DNA from 2 places in the Pseudomonas sp. DC1.2 genome. Region 2 is predicted to be linked to the other one. Evidence: predicted binding sites of a transcription regulator. Region 2 holds the regulator's gene; the other holds the start of a gene.
What was found. Region 2 encodes sigma-54, which starts transcription at its own class of promoters, with help from an activator protein. Its sites were predicted from a motif close to ANTGGCATNNANNTTGCTNT; they were not measured.
Positions count from the first base shown of each region.

Region 1: a site for sigma-54 is predicted at 2,697-2,716, ahead of RHM68_RS07545 (flagellar basal body rod protein FlgF). Genes of this name have one in related genera too.

Region 1 covers NZ_CP133782.1:1,670,589-1,674,968, forward strand. Annotated here, with positions in the region: gene phhA (phenylalanine 4-monooxygenase) at 1-706, opposite strand, end outside; gene RHM68_RS07540 (sigma-54-dependent transcriptional regulator) at 988-2,541, shown strand; gene RHM68_RS07545 (flagellar basal body rod protein FlgF) at 2,771-3,511, shown strand; gene flgG (flagellar basal-body rod protein FlgG) at 3,557-4,342, shown strand.
Region 2 covers NZ_CP133782.1:934,668-939,047, forward strand. Annotated here, with positions in the region: gene rapZ (RNase adapter RapZ) at 1-552, opposite strand, end outside; gene ptsN (PTS IIA-like nitrogen regulatory protein PtsN) at 555-1,019, opposite strand; gene hpf (ribosome hibernation-promoting factor, HPF/YfiA family) at 1,032-1,340, opposite strand; gene RHM68_RS04085 (RNA polymerase factor sigma-54) at 1,414-2,907, opposite strand; gene lptB (LPS export ABC transporter ATP-binding protein) at 3,171-3,896, opposite strand; gene lptA (lipopolysaccharide transport periplasmic protein LptA) at 3,896-4,380, opposite strand, start outside.

The DNA.
Region 1 (4,380 bases), 740 kb from region 2:
GGGCCAGGTCAAACAGGCGCTTGAGGCTGGGTAGTACAAAGTACAGCGGTTGCAGGATGTCGATGCGGTAGGGCGTGCGCATGCATTCCAGCGGATCGAAGGCTTGGTGTTCCGGTGCATCCGACAGGCTGTAAACAGTTTCTTTGGGCGATGACAGAATGCCGCCGCCGTAGATGCGCTGACCTTGGGGCGTATCCACCAGACCGAACTCGATGGTCATCCAGTACAAGCGCGCAAGGTACACGCGTTCTTCCTTGGAAGCCTGTAGGCCAAGTTTGCCGTAGGTGTGGGTAAATTCAGCAAACCAAGGGTTGGTCAGCAGCGGGCAGTGGCCAAAGATCTCGTGGAAAATGTCCGGCTCTTGCAGGTAATCCAGCTCTTCGCGGGTGCGAATAAAGGTCGCTACCGGAAACTGCTTGTTGGCCAGTAACTCAAAGAATGTCTGGAAAGGGATCAGTGCGGGGACTCGGGCAACCTGCCAGCCGGTGGTATCACCCAGGACCTGGTTGATCTCGCTTAATTGCGGGATACGGTCGTGGGGCAGGCCCAGTTTATCGATGCCATCCAGGTACTCCTGGCACGCACGCCCTTCGAGCACTTTGAGTTGGCGAGTGATTAGCGTATTCCACACCGCGTGTTCTTCGGCGGTGTAATCGATAAAACCTTGCGCATCGGGCTCGCGAGCCACGTAGTGCGTTTGCTTCATGCTGCTCTCCTGCTAGGGGGATTCGTTCTTGTTATGTCCAGCGGTAGGTCTAGAGATACTCCAACGCCTGCGGTGAAGCAGCAGGTGATTCGAGTTGCGCGTAGGAAGAATCTTTGGTTTTCGTAAAGTTTTCGTTACGTGTTGGCCGGTGTGGCGCAGGTATTGAGATTTTCCGGTTTGAAAAGCCCCTCGGCTGTCACATAATCTTGACGACTAACTGAGCGCTCCCGCAGAAACTGTCAGGCGACGGTGCTCGACCACTGCTTTTTCGGGCCTTTTATATGCGTATCAAAGTCCACTGTCAGAACCGCATCGGTATCTTGCGCGACATTCTTAACCTGCTCGTGGAGTACGGCATCAACGTTGCGCGCGGCGAGGTGGGAGGGGAGCATGGTAATGCGATCTACCTGCACTGCCCGAATCTGATCAACCTTCAGTTCCAGGCGTTGCGTGCGAAGTTCGAGGCGATTGCCGGCGTGTTCGGCGTCAAGCGTGTAGGGCTGATGCCCAGTGAACGTCGGCACATGGAGCTCAATGCGTTGCTTGGTGCTCTGGAGTTTCCGGTGCTGTCCATCGACATGGGCGGCTCCATCGTTGCTGCCAACCGCGCGGCGGCACAGTTGCTTGGGGTGCGCGTGGACGAGGTGCCGGGGATTCCATTGTCCCGGTACGCCGAAGATTTCGACGTGCCGGAGTTGGTGCGCGCCAACAAATCGCGGATCAACGGGTTGCGGGTGAAAGTCAAAGGCGACGTATTTTTGGCTGACATCGCGCCGCTGCAATCGGAACACGACGACAGTGAGGCCATGGCCGGCGCAGTGCTGACGTTGCATCGGGCTGACCGGGTAGGTGAGCGTATCTACAACGTGCGCAAGCAAGAACTGCGAGGGTTTGACAGCATCTTCCAGAGTTCGAAGGTGATGGCCGCGGTAGTGCGCGAAGCCCGACGCATGGCGCCGCTGGATGCGCCGTTATTGATCGAAGGTGAGACCGGCACCGGCAAAGAGCTGTTGGCTCGCGCCTGTCATCTGGCCAGCCCGCGCGGTCAATCGCCGCTGATGGCGCTCAATTGCGCCGGGCTGCCTGAGTCCATGGCCGAGACTGAGTTGTTCGGCTACGGCCCCGGCGCTTTTGCCGGAGCGCGGGCCGAAGGTAAGCTTGGGCTGCTGGAGCTGACGGCGGGCGGCACGTTATTTCTCGACGGTGTTGGTGAAATGAGCCCGCGCCTACAGGTGAAATTGCTGCGCTTTCTGCAGGACGGATGCTTCCGTCGTGTCGGCAGTGATGAAGAGGTTTATCTGGATGTGCGGGTGATCTGCGCGACGCAGGTTGACCTTTCGGAGCTGTGCGCCCGAGGCGAGTTTCGTCAGGATTTGTATCACCGTTTAAACGTGCTCTCGCTACACATTCCGCCGTTGCGCGAATGCCTGGACGGTTTGACGCCGCTGGTGGAGCACTTCCTCGATCAAGCCAGTCGGCAGATCGGTTGCCCGTTGCCAAAACTGGCGCCCGCCGCCATGGAACGTCTCAGTCACTACCATTGGCCGGGTAATGTGCGGCAGTTGGAGAACGTGTTGTTTCAGGCGGTTTCTCTGTGCGAAGGCGGCACGGTCAAGGCCGAGCATATCCGCTTGCCGGATTACGGCGTGCGCCAGCCGTTGGGCGATTTTTCGCTGGAGGGTGGGTTGGAGGCGATTGTCGGGCGTTTCGAGAAAGCGGTGCTGGAGCGTTTGTATTCCGAGCATCCCAGCAGCCGGCAGTTGGGCAAGCGGTTGGGGGTTTCGCACACGACCATTGCCAATAAATTGCGCGAGTACGATGTCGGCAAAGCGTAGAGCGCCGATCCCACAATGTTTGTGTCGGCTGCAAAGGCCGGCACTTGCCACTTACCGGCATAACACCGCCGGTTTTTCGACTTCGACACAATGCCCTTATTCCCTCTGAGCCCCTCAAGCCCTTTGTTTGCCGGGTTACGGGCCGTCATAAAAAAGTTGGTCTGCAAATTGCTTAAAGCTCAGCAGTACAGCGGTGGGCGGCAAACGTCCGGCATGCAGAGGAAAGAGTGTGGACAAGTACCTTTATGTGGCAATGACCGGCGCCAGCCAGAATGCACTGGCGCAGAAGGCTCATGCGAACAACCTGGCGAACATCTCCACCAACGGTTTTCAGAAGGACCTGGAGCAGGCGCGTTCGATGCCGGTGTTCGGCGACAGCTTTCCGTCGCGTGCCTATGCGATGACCGAACGTCCGGCCACTGACTTCTCTCCGGGTTCGATGGTGCAGACCGGTCGAGACCTCGACGTAGCGGTGACGGGCAATGGCTGGATCGCCGTGCAGAGCCCTGATGGCAGCGAAAGCTACGTGCGCACCGGCAGTCTGAACGTGGACGCGTTGGGCGTGCTGCGGGCTGGCAACGGGATGCCGGTGATGGGCAATGGTGGTCCAATTGCCGTGCCGCCCGAGCAGCAAGTCGAAGTCGGCGAAGACGGCACTATCAGCATCCGTGCGATGGGGGAAGGCCCGCGTGTGATGGCCGAAGTCGACCGCATCAAGCTGGTCAACCCTGACCTGAAGAACATGACCAAAGGCCTGGATGGTTCGATCCACACCAAAGATGGCAAGCCGGCGCAAGCCGATGCGAGCGTCAAACTGGTGTCCGGGTTCCTTGAGTCGAGCAACGTCAATGCCGTGGAAGAAATGACCTCGGTACTGTCTTTGTCCAAGCAGTTCGAGCTGCACATCAAAATGATGAACACCGCCAAAGACGATGACCAGGCCATGGCTCGGGTCTTGCAGATCAGCTAATTATTAGTACGTCGCGCCGTAAAACAGGCGCACGAGGAGAATCGAATGCTTCCGGCTCTATGGGTTGCCAAAACAGGTCTGTCCGCTCAGGACACTAACCTCACCACCATTTCCAACAACCTGGCGAACGTTTCGACCACGGGTTTCAAACGTGATCGCGCCGAGTTCCAGGACTTGCTGTATCAGATCAAGCGTCAGCCAGGCGCCCAGTCGACCCAGGACAGCGAATTGCCGTCGGGTCTGCAAGTGGGCACCGGTGTGCGCATCGTCGGTACGCAGAAAAACTTCACCGCTGGCAGCCTGCAAACCACCGAACAGCCGTTGGACTTGGCAGTCGATGGTCGCGGTTTCTTTCAGATTCTGCAGCCGGACGGCACCACGTCCTACACCCGTGACGGCACGTTTCACCTCAGTTCCACTGGTCAGGTGGTGAACGCCAGCGGCTTCGCCCTGGAGCCGGCCGTTATCATTCCGGCCAACGCCCAGACCTTTACGGTCGGTCGCGACGGCACTGTGTCCATCACTGTTGCCGGCACCGCCGCTTCCCAGGTGATTGGTAACCTGCAAACTGCCGATTTCATCAACCCGGCGGGTCTGCAAGCAGTGGGTAACAACCTGTTCCTTGAAACTGCCGCCAGCGGAGCGCCACAAATCGGTACGCCAGGCCTGAATGGTTTTGGCACCACGCTGCAGAACACGCTGGAAACGTCCAACGTCAGCACCGTTGAAGAGATGGTCAACATGATCACCACGCAACGCGCTTATGAGATGAACTCCAAGGTGATCTCCACCGCCGACCAGATGCTCTCGTTCGTAACGCAGAATCTGTAATCAAGTCTACGAGGCGGCATGAAGCCGCCAGCAACACC
Region 2 (4,380 bases):
TAAGTCGGCATCCACCGGCATCCCACGCTTGAATCCAAAAGACTCCACCAGGAAAGCGGTACCGGGTTCTGGCTGGTTAAGTAGGCGCAACTTGATGGTGTCGCGCAACTGGTACAGATTCAGGTTGGTGGTATTGATCTTGAGGTCGGCCAGGTCTGAGATGGGGCCCAGCAGTTGGGTTTCATCTTCAATCGCTTCTGCCAGCGAGCGATTGGCGCTGGTCAGCGGATGGCGACGACGGGTTTCCGAGAAGCGCTTGAGCAATGTTTCTTCGTCGGCGTCCAGATAAACAACATCGCACTGGATATGCCGGCTGCGGACTTCCTCGAGTAATTCGGGAAAGCGCGAAAGATGGCTGGGCAGGTTGCGTGCATCAATAGAAACAGCGACCAGCGGTTGCGCTAGCTCGGTATGAATCAATGCGCGTTCGGCCAACTCTGGTAACAGGCCTGCCGGCAGGTTGTCGATACAGTAGTAGCCGCTGTCCTCAAGGACATCGAGTGCGGTGCTTTTACCTGAGCCGGACCGGCCGCTGACAATGATCAAGCGCATGATTACTGACCGTTTTGCTCGTCCAGGACAACCTGATACAAGGCTTCGTTACTCGGGGCGCTACGCAGGCGATCACGAACTTCCTTGCGATCAAGCATGCTGGCGATCTGTCGAAGCAATTCAAGGTGCGCATCGGTGGCGGCTTGCGGTACCAGCAGTACAAACAGCAAATCAACCGGGGCGCCGTCAATAGCGTCGAAATCGATGGGAGCATCCAGGTGCATCAACGCACTGATGGGCGCTTCGCAGCCTTTGAGGCGGCAGTGGGGGATGGCGATACCGTTGCCAAAACCCGTGGAGCCGAGTTTTTCACGGGCAACCAAGCTCTCGAAGACATCCTGCATGGCCAGATCCGGCACTTCGCGGGCGATCAGGTTGGCAATTTGTTCGAGTACTTTCTTTTTACTGCCGCCCGGCACGTTCACAAGGGAACGGCCGGGGGTCAGGATGTTTTCAAGTCGGATCATGGGTAGGGAGTGTTAACGACCGGTTGCGCCCTGAAGCAGGCTTTGGGTCTTTTCCTTATGCTTTTTAAGTTGGCGATCCAGCTTGTCGGTCAGCAGGTCAATGGCCGCATACATGTCTGAATGCTCGGCATTGGCGACCACTTCTCCGCCGGGGATATGCAAGGTGGCTTCGATTTTCTGCTTCAGCTTCTCGACGTTCATCGTGACTTGCACATTGGTGATTTTGTCGAAATGCCCCTCAAGCCTTTTGAGTTTTTCGCCTATGTAGGCGCGCAGGGGCTCTGTCACTTCCAGCTGGTGTCCACTGATATTGACTTGCATACAGCTTCTCCTTCGTTGCCAGTGCATAAAGCGGCAGGTAGAAATACCTGCCACTGGAACGCTGTGCTGTGGCTTACATCAACCGCTTGCGTTCGCTCGAAGGCGCGATCCCTAGGGACTCACGGTACTTGGCGACGGTGCGGCGAGCCACCTGAATGCCTTGTGCCTCCAGTAAACCAGCGATCTTGCTGTCACTCAACGGCTTTTTCTGATTTTCCGCGGCAACCAGTTTTTTGATGATCGCGCGGATTGCCGTGGACGAGCATTCACCGCCTTCGGAGGTGCTGACGTGGCTGGAGAAAAAGTATTTCAACTCATATATGCCCCGTGGGGTATGCATGAATTTCTGCGTGGTTACCCGTGAAATCGTTGATTCGTGCATCCCCACCGCTTCGGCGATGTCATGCAGTACCAGCGGTTTCATGGCCTCGTCACCGTACTCCAGGAAGCCTCGCTGATGCTCGACGATCTGGGTGGCTACTTTCATCAGGGTTTCGTTGCGGCTCTGAAGGCTCTTGATGAACCAGCGGGCTTCTTGCAACTGATTACGCATGAACGTGTTATCGGCGCTGGTGTCCGCGCGACGCACGAAACCTGCGTACTGGGCGTTGACCCGCAGGCGTGGCACCGACTCCTGGTTCAGCTCTACCAGCCAGCGTTCGTTATCTTTACGCACGATGACGTCGGGCACCACGTATTCGGCTTCGCTGGACTCTATCTGTGAGCCTGGGCGTGGATTGAGGCTTTGGACCAGTTCGATGACCTGCCGCAGCTCATCTTCCTTGAGTTTCATGCGCCGCATGAGCTGGCTGTAGTCGCGGCTGCCGAGCAAATCTATGTAATCACTGACCAGGCGTTTGGCTTCAGCCAGCCAAGGCGTCTTGGCGGGCAGTTGGCGCAATTGCAGCAGCAGGCATTCGCCCAGGTTCCGGGCACCGATACCAGCAGGTTCGAATTGCTGGATGCGGTGCAGGACGGCTTCGATTTCGTCCAGTTCGATATCCAGTTCCGGGTCGAAGGCTTCGAGGATTTCATCGAGCGTTTCGTCCAGGTAGCCCTGATTGTTGATGCAGTCGATCAGGGTGACGGCGATCAAGCGATCAGTGTCGGACATCGGTGCAAGATTCAATTGCCACAGCAGGTGGCTTTGCAGGCTTTCACCGACCGATGTGCGGGTGGTGAAATCCCACTCGTCGTCATCGTTGCTCGGCAGGCTGCTGGCGCTAGTCTGGTAGACGTCATCCCAGGCCGTGTCGACAGGCAGTTCGTTGGGGATGCGTTCGTTCCAGTCGCCTTCCTCAAGGTTATCCACCGTTGGGGCGGATTCCTGGTAAGAGGGTTCCTGAACGTCGGCGTTGGGTTTCTGCTCGGCGCTGTCGGCCAACGGGTCGGTGTTATCGAAGTCGTCGCCTTCTTCCTGGCGTTCGAGCATCGGATTGGACTCCAAGGCCTCCTGGATTTCCTGTTGCAGGTCCAAGGTCGACAATTGGAGCAGGCGGATAGCCTGTTGCAGCTGCGGTGTCATCGTCAGCTGCTGGCCCATTCTCAAGACTAGCGATGGTTTCATGGCAGGGGCTTAACACCTTATTCGCCGGCGCACATGCGCCATCCACTACAGGGCGCCGGAGCGCCAAACATAAGCAAATTATATGCCTGAAACTGAAGTGTTTGCCTAGAGCGCTGTAACAATAAAACCCCTAAGGCTTCACTGATACGCTTTTCTGGCCATCGGCTGAACACCTTTGGAGCTTCGTGTTTGCCGGGAGCGCTGTAGCAATAAAAAAACTTTATTGGAACGCACGCTCAGGCCATTGCCGGGCACCTCAGTGCTTACAGGCGGAACTCATGGCCTAGATAAACTTCTTTTACCAGCTCGTTGGCCAGGATGGTTGCAGAATCGCCTTCGGCGATCAGTTGTCCATCGTTGACGATGTAGGCTGTTTCGCAGATATCCAATGTTTCACGGACGTTGTGGTCGGTGATCAAGACGCCGATGCCCTTTGCCTTGAGGTGATGGATGATTTGCTTGATGTCGCCCACGGAGATCGGGTCAACGCCGGCGAAAGGTTCGTCCAGCAGGATGAATTTCGGTGCCGTGGCCAGTGCTCTTGCGATTTCCACGCGACGGCGCTCACCACCGGAAAGGCTCATGCCGAGGTTGTCGCGAATGTGGTTGATATGGAATTCCTGGAGCAGGCTTTCCAACTCTTGGCGCCGCCCGGCTTTGTCGAGTTCTTTTCGTGTCTCAAGAATCGCCATGATGTTGTCGGCCACCGACAGTTTGCGGAAGATCGACGCTTCTTGCGGGAGATAGCCGATACCGGCCTTTGCACGGCCGTGCATCGGTTGGTGGCTCACGTCGAGGTCGTCGATCAGTACGCGGCCCTGATCGGCCTGTACCAAGCCGACGATCATGTAGAAGCAGGTGGTCTTGCCCGCGCCATTGGGGCCGAGCAGGCCGACGATCTGTCCGCTGTCGATGGACAGGCTGACGTCGCGCACGACTTGCCGGCCCTTATAGCTCTTGGCCAGATGTTGGGCTTTGAGAGTTGCCATTACTGGGCCTTCTGCTTCGGCGGGATCACCATGTCGATCCGTTGGCGTGGCGTGGTGATTGGCGAGCCATTGGCGCGGCCTGCGGTAGCCACCTGTTTCACCGTGTCATAGACGATTTTCTCGCCTTCGGTGGTACTGCCGTCGTCGCTGATGACTTTGGCTTGGTCGATCAGCACGATGCGGTTTTGCTGGGCATGGTACTGAACGGTCTTGCCGTAGCCTTTAACTGGCTGCGGCGAGTCGGGCTTCTGCTTCTGCTCGAAATACGCGAGGTTGCCCACGGAGGTCACGACGTCGATTTCGCCGGCCGGCGTGCGAGTGATGGTCACGGTGTTGCCGGTGACCTTCATCGAGCCTTGGGTGATGATCACGTCACCTTTATAGGTGGCGATCCCTTGCTTGTCATCGAGCTGAGCATCGTCAGCCTGGATGCGGATCGGTTGCTGGCTATCGTTCGGCAGAGCCCAGGCGCTCACGCTTCCCA